Regions from separate parts of the Aurantimicrobium sp. genome, predicted to be linked through region 1. Evidence: predicted binding sites of a transcription regulator. Region 1 holds the regulator's gene; each other region holds the start of a gene.

Evidence for each region. The regulator HrcA, encoded in region 1, represses chaperone genes, less so after heat shock. The targets are predictions, from matches to a motif close to TTNGCACTCGNNNNNNNCGAGTGCNAA.
Region 2: the regulator HrcA is predicted to act here: its motif matches at 1,322-1,348, upstream of groES (co-chaperone GroES).
Region 3: the regulator HrcA is predicted to act here: its motif matches at 3,356-3,382, upstream of groL (chaperonin GroEL).

The regions. Positions count from the first base shown of each region.
Region 1 covers NZ_JAVWTF010000025.1:56-4,985, reverse strand. The annotation lists gene lepA (translation elongation factor 4) at 1-1,698, shown strand, start outside; gene RR877_RS06385 (DUF1990 family protein) at 1,698-2,360, shown strand; gene hemW (radical SAM family heme chaperone HemW) at 2,364-3,581, shown strand; gene hrcA (heat-inducible transcriptional repressor HrcA) at 3,661-4,680, shown strand; partial or broken gene RR877_RS06370 (DnaJ domain-containing protein) at 4,707-4,930, shown strand, end outside.
Region 2 covers NZ_JAVWTF010000018.1:19,006-23,935, reverse strand. The annotation lists gene RR877_RS05435 (DUF4190 domain-containing protein) at 1-112, shown strand, start outside; gene RR877_RS05430 (class I SAM-dependent methyltransferase) at 109-1,296, opposite strand; gene groES (co-chaperone GroES) at 1,427-1,723, shown strand; gene RR877_RS05420 (hypothetical protein) at 2,138-2,383, shown strand; gene rarD (EamA family transporter RarD) at 2,551-3,501, shown strand; gene RR877_RS05410 (ABC transporter substrate-binding protein) at 3,580-4,383, shown strand; gene RR877_RS05405 (ABC transporter substrate-binding protein) at 4,581-4,930, shown strand, end outside.
Region 3 covers NZ_JAVWTF010000015.1:31,985-36,914, forward strand. The annotation lists gene RR877_RS04870 (thioredoxin domain-containing protein) at 1-883, shown strand, start outside; tRNA gene RR877_RS04875 (tRNA-Thr) at 921-993, shown strand; gene RR877_RS04880 (DUF3263 domain-containing protein) at 995-1,252, shown strand; gene RR877_RS04885 (LytR C-terminal domain-containing protein) at 1,265-1,813, shown strand; gene RR877_RS04890 (cold-shock protein) at 1,943-2,146, shown strand; gene RR877_RS04895 (DUF3048 domain-containing protein) at 2,216-3,250, shown strand; gene groL (chaperonin GroEL) at 3,426-4,930, shown strand, end outside.

The DNA.
Region 1 (4,930 bases):
ATGCGTGCACAGTATCTAGACCGCATGGATATCGAACGTGAACGTGGCATCACCATCAAGAGCCAGGCAGTTCGTATGCCCTGGGAACTCAATGGTGAGACCTTTGCCCTCAACATGATTGATACACCCGGTCACGTTGACTTCACCTATGAAGTCAGCCGTTCTTTGGCTGCGTGTGAAGGTGCAATTCTTCTTGTCGATGCAGCACAGGGAATTGAAGCGCAGACTCTCGCAAACTTGTATCTGGCGATGGAGAATGACCTCACCATCATTCCAGTGCTCAACAAGATTGATCTTCCTGCTGCTGACCCAGAGAAATATGCCAAAGAACTGGCAGATCTCATTGGTGGCAAGCCAGAAGACGTCCTGCGTGTCTCAGGTAAGACAGGCATGGGTGTTGCGGAATTGCTGGACCTCGTAGTGGAGAAGATACCAGCACCTGTCGGCAATGCAGATGCTCCTGCTCGCGCCATGATTTTTGACTCCGTCTACGACGCATATCGCGGAGTGATTACCTACGTTCGTGTTATTGATGGAGCTCTCAAGCCCCGACAACGTATTCAGATGATGAGCACCAAGGCATCTCACGAACTCATCGAAATCGGGGTGAGTTCACCTGAACCCATCCCTTCCCAGGGCCTTGGTGTGGGAGAAGTGGGTTATCTCATCACTGGCGTGAAAGATGTCCGTCAGTCCAAGGTCGGTGACACCGTTACTGACTTTGCTAAGCCCGCAACAGAAGCTCTTCCGGGTTACACCGACCCGAAGGCCATGGTCTTCTCCGGTCTCTATCCCATTGACGGTTCGGATTACCCCGTTTTGCGTGAAGCCCTAGACAAGCTCAAGCTTTCTGACGCTTCGCTGAACTATGAACCAGAGACCTCTGTTGCACTGGGATTTGGGTTCCGTTGTGGATTCCTCGGGCTCCTTCACCTCGAGATCATTACTGAGCGCCTCGAACGAGAGTTTGGACTCGACCTCATTGCCACAGCGCCGTCTGTGCCGTACGAGGTCACGACCGAGGACAAAAAGACCGTCACCGTCACCAACCCGAGTGAGTACCCTTCCGGAAAGATCACTCGAGTTTCTGAGCCTTTGGTGCGCGCAGGTATTTTGACTCCTAAGGATTACGTTGGCACCATCATGGAGCTGTGCCAGAGTCGCCGCGGAAACCTGCTGGGCATGGAGTACTTCGGAGAAGACCGTGTTGAGATGAAATACGAGATTCCTCTGGGAGAGATCGTGTTTGACTTCTTCGACCACCTCAAGAGTCGCACCCAAGGGTATGCCTCCCTGGACTATGAAGAAGCTGGTGAACAGGACTCTGACCTCGTCAAGGTAGACATTCTTCTCCAGGGTGAACAAGTAGACGCATTTAGTGCGATTGTTCACAAGGACAAGGCGTATGCCTATGGCCTCATGATGACGGAGCGACTGAAGAAGCTCATTCCTCGTCAACAGTTTGAAGTCCCTATTCAGGCAGCTATTGGTGCGCGAATCATTGCCCGCGAAACCATTTCTGCTATTCGTAAAGACGTTCTTGCTAAGTGCTACGGCGGTGACATCACCCGTAAGCGCAAACTTCTGGAAAAGCAGAAGGAAGGTAAGAAGCGCATGAAGATGGTCGGTCGCGTTGAGGTTCCACAAGAAGCCTTCATTGCTGCGCTTCAAGGCGATGAAGAAGTGAAAAAGAAATAATGTCTGAAACACAACGCCGATCCAATTTCAGTGGGGATCGCGCCGTGAGCTATGGCTCAGTCGGCGCGACGCAGGCAGCAGATGTTCTCGTCTTCCCACCAGCTGGTTTTCGTTCAGCACAGTCTGAATTTCGCCTCGGAAGCGGTCAAGAACGTTTTGACACGGCAACAGCTGCTTTGATGACCTGGGGAGTTCCCAAAGGCTCACATCTCGAGGTCGTCTCAGTCAATGAAGCACACTCCGAGGGGTATAACGGATTGCTCTTCAACGAGTTTGGTGCCCCCTTACCTCCAACTGCCGATGCATTGGATCAATTATTTGCTCCAGATGGAACCCCCTATTTATCCGCTGGTACGACTGTTGAACTTGCCAAGTTGTGGAGTCCCTCTGAGCTCACAACAAGTCACCGCGTCATCTATGTTGTTCGTGAAGAACGACGCATGGGTTATGCCCTCGGCACTTTGGACTACGAACCGGTCATCGGTGAAGAATTCTTTAGCGTTGAATGGCGTGACGACGATTCTGTGTGGTCTGTCGTTCGGTCTGTGACCGCCATTGCAGAGGGTAGGAAGTATTTCTACCTCACACCTTTGATTCGTTTGCGTCAGTGGCTCCAGCGTCGTCAATACGTTCGCTCTTTACTTCCTGCACGTACTGCATAAACCATGGCTGGGCTGCTGCCGGAAGGCAATGACATGCCAGCTGATGGATCATTGCCACGTGGAGTCAATGTCGGTGCCGACAGTCGCACCATGAGTGCATATATTCACGTTCCGTTTTGTCGTGTGCGTTGCGGATACTGCGATTTCAATACCTACACCGCTTCAGAACTCCGAGGAACCTCACAATCGACATATATCGATGAGCTTTCTCGTGAGATAGAACTCTCTGGGTCAGTGTTGACTCGTGCAGGTGTGCCAAAGAGACCGCTCACATCAGTGTTTTTTGGGGGAGGAACACCAACCATCCTCCCGGCAACAGATCTTGTGAGGGCACTCGAGCTGGTGCGCAACGAACATGGACTTGAACCATGTGCTGAAATCACTACCGAAGCGAACCCTGACACGATAACTCCTGAATATGTGGAAATTCTTGCTGAAGCTGGATTTACACGCCTCAGCTTAGGGATGCAATCAGCTGTTCCCTCTGTATTGGCAACTCTCGACCGAACGCACAACCCAGCTTCTGTTTCCGCCGCAGTCCAGGCAGCACATGAAGTTGGCTTAGAAGTCAGTATTGACCTCATTTATGGAACGCCAGGGGAGACGCTTGATCAATGGCGCCAATCTCTGGAAGCAGCAATCTCACTGAATACTGGGCATATTTCTGCCTACGCGCTCATTGTCGAAGACGGTACAGCTCTTGAGCGACGGATACGTCGTTGTGAATTGCCAGTACCGGATGACGATCTCGAAGCCGATATGTATGAATTAGCTGATGAACTTCTTAAAGCTGCTGGTTTTCAGTGGTACGAAGTCAGTAACTGGTCAAAGTCTTTAGAGCAACGCTCGGTTCACAACCTCACCTACTGGCAAGGAAACGATTGGTGGGGTTACGGACCAGGAGCTCATTCACATATTGGCGGAACCAGGTTTTGGAATCTGAAGCACCCAGCTGCTTATGCTCAACGTCTTGCTCTGGGTCAATCACCTGCTGCAGGGTGGGAACAACCCGATGTGGAAGCGGTTGCACTCGAACGAGTACTTCTGGGTAGTCGAATTCGTGAGGGGATTTCTACCCTCGAATTCGAACCGGAAATAGTTGCTGGACTCATCGCTGATGGACTTATTGACGGTCATTTCGCGCTCAAACACAACCTCGTGCTTACTGTTGCAGGACGACTTCGTGCAGATGAAGTTGTGCGCAGGCTTACCTTCTCCTAACTCAGCAGACTGGGCTAACTCGCGGTAGTATTAGCACTCAGAATGGTCGAGTGCCAGCGATGAATTGAAGGAGGATTGCATGGTTTCTCAACGCGGTCTTGAAGTCCTTCGAGCAATTGTTCAGGACTATGTATCTTCACGAGAACCAGTAGGTTCCAAAGCAATTGTGGATCGTCATCAATTTGGTGTTTCTGCAGCAACCATTCGCAACGACATGGCCCTGCTGGAGGAAGAAGAGCTCATTGTTGCTCCCCACACCTCGAGCGGTCGAGTTCCAACTGATAAGGGCTATCGACTCTTCGTTGACCATCTTGCTGAGGTCAAGCACATCAGTACTGCTCAGAAACAGGCCATCGATCACTTTCTCGATGAATCAGTAGATTTTGATGAACTCCTCGGGCGAACGGTTCGTCTTCTTTCGCAGCTCACAAACCAGGTTGCAATAGTTCAATACCCCACTCTGGGAGCAACTCGTGTTCGTCATATCGAACTCGTCTCACTCGGGAATCTACGCGCGCTCTGTATTGTCATCACCGATAATGGCCGCGTCGAACAGAGATTGCTCGATCTCGAAACTGACCTGACAGAAGCAGACTTGTCAGAGCTTCGCTCAACAATCAATGCTCAAGTTGCGGGAAAGCTTCTCACAGAACTTGCTGAATCAGTTGTTTCTTTGTCCACATCGGTTTCTCCGCACCTGTCTTCTGCAACAAGCCACATTGCTTCTGCGCTGAGTGACAGCATCCAAGCAAATCGACAGCAGAAGTTGGTTATGGCGGGTACCGCTAATTTGGTGCGTACTGAGGAAGATTTCCACGGCAGTATTTATCCTGTGCTTGATGCAATTGAAGAGCAGGTCATCCTTCTCAAGCTCCTGACCGAGATGAAGGCTGACGCTCACGAGGTGGCTGTCAGCATTGGTCGGGAACACAGTAATTCTGGTTTAGAGCAAACAAGTCTTCTCGCCACGGGATACACCTCCGCTGGGGAGTCAGCGACTCTAGGTCTGCTTGGTCCTACTCGTATGGATTATTCCAACAACATCGCTTCAATTCGGGCAGTTGCTCGATACCTCACACGCGTCCTTGACGCTCAATAACGTTCAAACCAAAGGAGATTGCCTTCGTGGCTGATCATTACGACGTGCTCGGTGTCTCTCGTGACGCGAGCCCAGAAGATATTAAGAAGGCGTATCGACGTCTAGCGCGTGAACTGCACCCAGATGTAAACCCTGACGAGACCTCACAGGAGAAGTTCAAGCTGGTTACTCACGCCTATGAGGTGCTGAGTGACCCTGTTCAACGTCAACAGTATGACCTTGGACCTCAAGCAGGATTTGGTGGTGGAGG
Region 2 (4,930 bases), on a different contig from region 1:
GAAGAGTAACCAGCGGGGATTGAAACTCGCTCAGTGGGCGGTTGTGCTGGGCTATGTCGAGATTGTCTCGGGCGTGATTGTGCTCACCGCCATCTTGGCAATTACGTATTAGAGGCGCTGAGCAAGAATTGCCACCCGGCGCTCGCCGAGGCGGGTCAAGAACAGCGTTGCGCTGTTCTTACCGGAAAGACTCAGGCGCTTTCGGAACTCTGCGGGATCGATATCTACACCGCGCTTCTTGATCTCGAGTGTGCCAATGCCACGTGACTTGAGTTCCTTAGCCAGCACCTTCACATCCAGCGCAAACTCGTGCACCACCTCGAAGGTGGAGGCAAAGGGTGTGCTCACGGCAACGTCACTGCTCATATAGGCAATGTGCTCATCGAGCATGTGGGCGCCGATGCTTCTGGCAAAGTCACCGATCAGGCGTGCTCGAATAACAGCACCGTCTGGTTCATAGAGATACTGTCCCAGTTCTCCCACTTCGGCATCTGCCGAGTCGGCAGCAGCGGTGAGTTCGTGGAGTCCGTCCGCATTCATCACCAGAGCTGCGCGGGTAATGCCCTCGCGCTTCAGCGGACCAAACCACAGTCCCACCTCAACTACGTCACCGCCGACCGAGATCCATTGAGCTTCACTAGTGTCAGGAATAAGGTCGCGGTCAAAGCCGGGGCCGAGCTTGATGCCGGTGGGGAGTTTTTCTGCCAAGCCGAATGCGAAGTCGAGCGAGGGGGAGTAATCCTCTGCGTTAGCTAAACGGTTGGTGTTGGTGTGGCCGGAGGTACGACGGGCGGGGTCGAGATAGACCGACTCCACATCGGAGAGATCAGTTTCTTCAGCCGTGCCATGACTTACTCTGGCTTCGGGGAAGGGGGAGAGGTTGTAGGTGGTGATGGCAGCGGTGACCTCGTCAGCATCCACGGCATGAACCTGCAGGCCTGCCCCCGCGAAGGCCAATGCATCTGCTCCAATTCCACAGCCGAGGTCGGCTACGCTTGTGAGCCCTGCGCGAACATAACGACCGGCATGAAGAGCAGCAACGGGAAGCCGGGTGGCCTGCTCGAGCCCTGCTTCTGTGAAGAGCATGCGCTGGGCAAAGTCCCCGAACTTGGCCACTGCTTTGCCGCGCAGCTTGGCTTGGGTGAGCACAGTGGCCACTAATGACGCGGAATTTCCGTCTTTGCGTAAGCCGGCAACAATCTTCAGCACGTCTGTGCTGGAAGTGTAGGGAGGAAGAGAATCCAGCAACGCTACCCCTTCGGGGGTGAGTAATTCGCGTAGTTCAGCGCTCTCCATGGTTGTAAACCTACCAATCCTTGAGCTGGCACTCACATTGCGCGAGTGCTAGTTCACGCCGTACACTCGTAGTTAGCACTCGATACGTTCGGGTGCTAATCCCATACTTAGTTCAAGAAAGAGGTCAACCGTGTCGGTCGCCATCAAGCCGCTCGAAGATCGCATTGTTATCAAGCAGGTTGAAGCCGAGCAGACCACTGCTTCCGGTCTCGTTATTCCTGACACTGCCAAGGAAAAGCCCCAGGAGGGCGTTGTCGTTGCAGTAGGCCCCGGCCGCATTGACGACAACGGTAACCGTGTTCCTCTGGACATCGCCGAAGGTGACAAGGTTATCTACTCCAAGTACGGCGGAACCGAAGTGAAGTACGCAGGCGAGGAATTCCTCGTTCTCTCGGCTCGCGACGTTCTCGCAATTGTTGTTCGCTAAATTCGTTTAGCACTCACTGTGGCTCCGGTTTATCCGGAGCCACAGTTGTTTAAGCGACCTTCTGAACTATCCACAAGGCCCTTAACGACTCTTATGGGTGTCAGTGGTTGGAGCTAAATTCTGGCCATGGCATTCAAGCGGGCAGACAAAGTTTTTGTAGATGAATCGAAAGAACGTGGCTATTTTCTGGTAGCTACAAGTTCAGAAATCAACACACTCCGAGATTCAGATAAGGCTCTGAGGAAACTGCTAAAAACTGGCCAACGACGCCTTCACTTCAAAAGTGAGAGCGACAGCCGTAGACGCGAAATTCTGTCTGTAATGTCCAGATTGGATTTGAGTGTGACCGTATTTGTTTGCCAGGGGCTTTCTGAAAAAGAGGCTCGAGCCTTATGCCTTAAGGCTCTAATTGGTATGGCGGTAGATTCGGAAATCTTCTCGTTAGTCATTGAGCGTGATGAGTCCATCGTGCAAGCTGATCGGCGAGTGATTGCCGGAATACTCCTAGCGCAGGAAACCTCACTGCAATATTCGCTTGTTGGTCCTCACGAACATCCACTGCTGTGGGTGAGCGATGCTGTTGCGTGGTCATTCAACAGCGGTGGTGACTGGCTCAGAAGGAGTAGCCCCATTGTGGACGAAGTAATTTATCTCACTTAAAAAGTGTGAGCCTGGCTCGCGAACCGTCCGGAACACTGCCAAGCTCTTAGGGCTACTGCCCGCCACTGCTCTAATGATACGCGAGCTGGATGAAAATTTCTAGTCACTGTTAGCACTTCATTGGTTGCAAAGGATAGTCAGAGGTTGCTCAGGAGTAGGCTCGAACCATGTCTTCTCCCGGTGCATCTGCTGTGCCCGAGAAGCTCTCTCGTTCCGGCTTGCTCTACGCTTTTGGCGCTTATGGCCTATGGGGATTGTTCCCGCTGTACTTCCTCATGTTGGAGCCGGCTACCCCCTTTGAAGTTGTTGGCTACCGCATCCTGTTCTCTCTCATCTTCTGTGCCTTCTTGATTGCGGTCACCAGGAACTGGAAGAAGCTGTTCGCCATCATGGCGCAGCGCAAGCTCATGCTTACTCTCGGTGTTGCAGCGGTGCTGATTTATATCAACTGGCAGGTCTTCATCATCGCGGTGTTGAGTAACCAGATTGTGGAGTCTTCGCTCGGCTACTTCATCAACCCCATCGTCACGGTGGTGTTGGGTGTGTTGGTGCTGCGCGAGAAACTCCGTCCCCTGCAGTGGGTTGCCGTCGGTATCAGCTTTGTCGCCGTCATTGTTCTCACTGTGAGCTATGGCACCATTCCCTGGATCTCACTGACCTTGGCGGCGTCCTTTGGTCTCTATGGCTTAATCAAGAAGCGCACCGGTGGTGTCGTCGACGCTATCAGTGGCCTCACCATTGAGACTATTTGGATGACGCCGGTGGCGATCATCCAGTTGATCATAGTGTCCAACCTGGTGGGCCTGACCTTCTTTGGCTATGGCATTCCCCACACCTTGCTTTTAGCTTCTGCCGGTGTTGCCACGGCAGTGCCCTTAATCATGTTTGGTGCTGGAGCCAGGCGGTTGCCACTTACCGCCATCGGTTTGATCCAATACTCCACACCCGTCTTCTCCTTCTGCATGGCTGTCTTCGTATTGCACGAACCCATGCCACCGGTTCGCTGGGTGGGCTTCTTCATCATTTGGGTGGCACTGATTGTGCTCACCACAGACATGCTGCGCAATGGCAAAGCAAACAGACTCGCTCGCGCAGCCGAAGAGCTCACTATCGAATAGAGCGCGTGCCATCAGCACGAACTGGGAATCTGGTCGGTACTGTTGAGCGGTAAGTTCGCTTTGATGAAAAGGGTTACCGTGGGTTTCAACAAAATTGCCACCGTGTTCGTTGCTGGTGCAGTAGTTCTCGGAATGGCTGCCTGCTCGGGCGGTTCCGCCGTTACTCCCACCGTGACCCCGACTGCTGTGAAGCCATCTGGTGACGGCATCCTGCGCATCGGTGACATGACCCCGGTCTCGGGTGACCTTGCAGCCTACGCAGCAGCCCAGGCTGCTGGTGTTGACCTCGCTGCTCAGGAAGTCAATGAGCAGGGTGGTTACAACAAGGTTCCCGTTGAGGTGCTCCACCGCAACGCAGGCGATGGTGACCCTGCTGCTACCGAAGCTAGCTTCAACGATCTCGTCTCGCGTGGCGTGGACGTCATTATTGCTCCTGCTTCGGCAACAGTGGTTGCCACTCTGGAAGAACTCGTAGCGAAGAACGACAGCAATGTGGCCATCGTCTCCATTGCCAACAAAAAGACTGCTCCTAAGGGAGCAACCGTTGCCGCGATCACTCCAGATGAGACACTGAGCAAGCGCCTCAAGGCGTCAGACCCCAGCCTGTCGGAGCTCGGTTACGGCGCTGAAGCGTATGACCTTGCCATTGCATCCATCCTGGCTGCCACCGTCAGCAAGGATGACGGCGGCGCATCCATTACTCAGGGCCTGATCGCCGTTACCCTGCAGAACGGCTTCCCCTGCACCAGCTACGGCATGTGTGTTTCGGCTGTCGGCGACAAGCAAGCCATCAACTACACCGGACCTGCTGGTCAGATTAACTATGACCCCACCACCGGTGTTGCCTACTTCGGCAAGACCATCGACGTGGCCAAGAAGTAGTCACACGCACAATTTCTCCGTTTTAAGCACCAGATAGGCGTTTTCGCCTGCTTTTGTGACGCTTTCTTTCGGTATCAAACAGTTTGTTACCTAGTTGTAACCCGCAAATGTTGTCTGGGGAAACATCTCTCGCCTAGTTTGGTAATACAACAGAGCGCATCGTTGCGCTCTGATCACATAAATCACCAAGGAGTACCATGCGAGAACTTTCTCTCCGCACTCGTGCACTCGGTGGTCTTGCTCTCGCAGCAACCTCAGCACTCGTGCTGGCTGGCTGTGCAAGCGGATCAACCGACGGTGGCTCAAGCGACGCAGCGTACAAAGCTGCTAAGTGTGCCGCCGACAGCACTAGCGACAACACCTTCAAGGTAGGAACCCTCCTGCCCGTCACCGGTAACCTCGCCTTCCTCGGCCCACCCGAAATCGCTGGTGTTGGTCTTGCAATCGCAGACATCAACGCAGCTGGTGGCGTAAACGGAACCGACGCTTGTCTCTACGAAACCGACTCCGGTGACTCGAGCGACATGTCTGTTTCTACCGCTTCGGC
Region 3 (4,930 bases), on a different contig from region 1:
TACTCGAAACCAGCAGCGTGAAGCTGCTCGTGCGAAGGCTAAAGAACTTCGCGAACAACAGCACAAGAACGACAAGCGTCGCAAACTCTTTATTCAAGGTGGAGTTGCCGTTGCGGTCATTGCTATCGCTGCCCTCTTCATCTCAACCATTGCCACCTCGGCACCCAAGGAAGGTCCTCGCCCTGCCAATATGGCCAGCGATGGAATCGTTCTCAGCGGTGCCAACATGGCTGCAGTGTTGAGCGAAGCAGGTTCCCCAGGTGCTGACCCAGTGGCTAATCTTCCTATGCCTGGTTCGTCCACCGTGGCCATCGAGGTTTACCAGGACTACCTGTGCCCTGCATGTCAGGCATTTGATGCTGCTAACGCAGAACAGTTGCAGACACTGGTTGAGGCTGGTGCAGCAACGCTGGAGCTTCACCCCATCGGTATGTTGGCCAACCAGTCTGCTGGAACCAAGTACTCGATTCGTTCGACTGCAGCAGCTGCGTGTGTAGCGAACTACTCGCCCGACACCTTCTGGAAGGTCAACCAGGCTTTCTACGCTAACCAGCCACAAGAAGGTACTCCTGGTCTCAACGATGATGAGATCACGGCGTTGATTGACGCACAGAAGCCACAGAACCAATCCAAGATTGCCAAGTGCATCAAGGACAAGACCTTTGTCCCCTGGGCGACTCAGGCCACCGATTACGCACTCACTGGACCCATGACCCAGGCTGCAAAGGACTCCGGCGCTGCTGGCGTGGGAACCCCCACCATCTTGGTCAACGGCAAGGTGTACACCGGTTCGATTGTGGATCCAAAGGAATTCTTGGCATTCGTAACTCAGGTTGCTGGTGAGTCAGCTTCCACAACTCCCGCTACTCCAGCCGCAGGTTAGGATTAACGGGTAGTGAGGTGAGTTTCACCTCACGCAAGCCGACTTGGCGCAATTGGTAGCGCACCGCTCTTGTAAAGCGGGGGTTGTGGGTTCGAGTCCCATAGTCGGCCCGTGTTTGACGAGCGTGATCGTGCCATTCTCGACTTTGAGCGTGAATGGTGGCAGCACCCCGGTGCCAAAGAGGACGCTATTCGACAAACCTTCGGTTTGTCTCCTGCTCGGTATTACCAAGTACTGGGCAAGCTGATGGATTCAGAAGCTGCATTGGCCTACGACCCCATGCTGGTGAAACGGCTGCAGCGCGTCCGGGATGACCGTCGCAGCTCACGTCAGAAGCGGGTTAACCCTGATTCATCAGAAAAGAACTGAAAGAATAGAACCATGGCTGAGAAAACAGAGCGCGACCAGTTCGACGACCTGACCCCCGGTGGGGAGCGTCGTGGTGTTCACCGTGCGCCTAAGCGCCGTGGTGCAGGCTTTGTTCCATTCGCCTGGGCAGCTTTGGCCACCGGTGTTCTTGTCGTGGGCGGTGTGGGAACACTCATCGTCACGAGCGACAGCATCAGTATGAAGGATTTCGAGAGTATCTTCGCCTTACCCACGGCGGCAGCTTCAGCTACGCCGAAAGCTACTGCTGCTCCGACGGTTGATCCTGCTTCGGTCGTTAACGTGCTGAACGCCACCGGTGAAACCGGTATTGCCACCGCCGTGGGTGACCAGATTGCTGCCGAAGGCTGGACCGTTGGAGCCAAGTCCAACGCCAGTGAAAGGGCAGAGAAAACCTTTATCTACTACGGCAACCCCACCCTGGAAGGTGCTGCCCGAGGCCTTGCCCAGACTCTGGGATACGGCGAAATTAAGCTCACCGATAAGTACATTGAGAGCTCCGCACAACTCACTTTGGTTGTGGGACAGGACCACGCCGGCTAAATCGTTGTCATATCGCGACACTTAAAAGTTAGGTAAGGCTAACTGTTTTGTGCTATTCCCCAGTAGTGTGAGACCAACGGCACAAGCGATTTGTGTGTGTCGGTTGGGATACTGCAATTGGAGTTACACATGGCCACTGGAACCGTTAAGTGGTTCAACGCTGAAAAGGGCTACGGTTTTGTAACCGTAGACGGCGACGAGCAGGACGTATTCGTCCACTACTCCGCTATCGACATGAACGGCTACAAGGTCCTCGAAGAGGGTCAGAAGGTTGTTTTCGAAATCGGTACCGGAAACAAGGGTCCTCAGGCTGAGTCGGTTCGACTGGCTTAAAGCCTCGTAATATTCGGGCACGCCCGAGCTAACGCCGTCCACGAATGTGGGCGGCGTTAGTCTTTGCCCGTGACTACTTTTTCGCGAACTCTTTCCCGTGTTGTTGGTGTAGCAGCTGCGAGTGCTTTGGCGCTCGGCTTGGCGGCCTGTTCTGGCGGTGCCAGCGGCCCAGCAACTCCTGACTACAAGTCGACCTATAAGGCGCCGGCGCCCATTGCTTATGCACCCCTGACCGGTGTGGCACTAGCCGAAGGCACTGCTGTGGGACCTGCGCTGTCTGTGAAGATCTGTAACGTCTTTGCGTGTGAGCCACAGGATGGCCTCAACCAGGCTGACGTGGTCTTCGAAGAAATCGTGGAGGGTGGCATCACCCGTTACGTGAGCATCTGGAACTCGAACGTTCCCGTCAGCGTGGGTCCTGTCCGCTCATTGCGCCCCATGGACGCAGACATTGCTGCCCCCTTTGGCGGCATCATTGCGTACTCCGGTTATGGCGCTCAGGAAACCCGTGACCTTGCCGTTGACACCGGCTTGGTCAACGTCACCGAGAACGATCCTGCGATGTACCGCAACGACTACAACGTTGCTCCCTACAACCTGATGCTGCACGCACAGGAAGTCATTGCGGCTAACCCTGGTCTTGCCGCTCCTGCACAGCAGTGGGCATACTCCGGAACGCTGGCAACCTCGACTGCGGTTCTTGACGGAACTCCCGCAACCTCTGTTCAAAGCATCTTTAGCAACTCTTCTGACAACACCTGGACCTATGACGGTGCTGGTCGTTACCTGCGCACCCAGTGGGAAGGTCCTGACCTTGACCTCACCGGAGCTCAGCTTTCTGCTGCCAACGTCGTCATTATGCGCGTGAACGTGGATGAGTTCGTCGGCGTTCCCCGTACCCGCATGGTCGACTCGGGTGAACTCTTCGTTCTTAGCGGCGGCAAGGTCGTTCACGGCACTTGGAGCAAGGCAGCAACTGCGGCTCCCATCGTGTTCAAGGGTGACAATGGCGTGACTATTCGCCTGGCTCCTGGTAACACCTGGATCGAGATGGTTCCGCTTGAGTCGTATGTCTCAGGTGGCACTGTCAACATTGCCGGCTAGCTCTGTCGAGTTACTGCATGAAGCCCACCCCAGCGAGGGTGGGCTTCATGCTTTCGCTGACCGCGTACGCACTTGCACTCGGTGCAGGAGAGTGCCAATATTGAGTTAGCACTCGATTGAATTGAGTGCTAATCCCTGCAGTATTTCTGACGTCCGGGAGGGACGAAAAACAACCATGGCAAAAATCATTGCTTTTGATGAAGAGGCACGTCGCGGTCTAGAGTGCGGTCTGAACATCCTTGCTGACACCGTCAAGGTCACCCTTGGCCCACGCGGACGCAACGTCGTCCTCGAAAAGAAGTGGGGCGCCCCCACGATTACTAACGATGGTGTGTCCATCGCGAAGGAAATCGAACTGGACGACCCATTCGAAAAGATCGGCGCAGAGCTGGTTAAGGAAGTTGCCAAGAAGACTGATGACGTCGCTGGTGATGGAACAACCACTGCTACCGTTCTCGCTCAGGCACTCGTTCGCGAAGGTCTTCGCAACGTAGCTGCTGGCGCAGACCCCATTTCGCTCAAGCGCGGTATTGAGAAGGCTGTTGCAGCTGTTTCCGAGGAACTCATCAACAACGCTAAGGAAGTTGAGACCAAGGAAGAGATCGCAGCTACCGCTTCTATCTCCGCTGCTGACCCCGAGATCGGCGCACTGATTGCTGAAGCTATCGACAAGGTCGGTAAGGAAGGTGTGGTCACCGTTGAGGAGTCCAACGCTTTCGGCACCGAGCTCGAGCTCACCGAAGGTATGCGCTTCGACAAGGGTTACCTCTCCGCTTACTTCGTGACTGACCCCGAGCGTCAGGAAGCAGTATTCGAGGACCCCTACATCCTCATCGTGAACAGCAAGGTTTCCAACATCAAGGACCTGCTGCCCATCGTGGACAAGGTCATCCAGACCGGCAAGCAGCTGCTCATCATCGCGGAAGACGTCGATGGCGAAGCTCTCGCAACCCTCGTGGTCAACAAGATCCGTGGCATCTTCAAGTCGGTAGCCGTCAAGGCTCCTGGTTTCGGTGACCGCCGCAAGGCCATGCTTCAGGACATCGCCATCCTCACCGGTGGTCAGGTCATCGCTGAAGAGGTCGGCCTCAAGCTCGAGAACGTTGAGCTCGACATGCTGGGTAAGGCTCGCAAGGTTGTTATCACCAAGGACGAGACCACCATCGTTGAGGGTGCTGGCGACGCAGACCAGATTGCTGGCCGCGTAGCTCAGATCCGTGCCGAGATCGACAACACCGACTCCGACTACGACCGCGAGAAGCTCCAGGAGCGCCTGGCTAAGCTCGCCGGTGGTGTTGCAGTGATCAAGGCTGGTGCCGCTACTGAAGTTGAACTCAAGGAGCGCAAGCACCGTATTGAGGACGCTGTCCGTAACGCTAAGGCTGCTGTTGAAGAGGGCATCGTCCCCGGCGGTGGTGTTGCACTGATCCAGGCTGGCAAGACTGCTTTCGAGAAGCTCTCGCTGACTGGTGACGAAGCAACCGGTGCAAACATTGTGAAGGTAGCTATTGAAGCTCCTCTGCGTCAGATTGCACTCAACGCAGGTCACGAGCCCGGCGTTGTCGTCGACAAGGTTCGTTCACTGGCAATCGGTTGGGGCCTCAACGCTGCAACTGACGAGTACGTTGACCTTCTGGCTGCGGGCATTATTGACCCAGCTAAGGTAACCCGCTCGGCTCT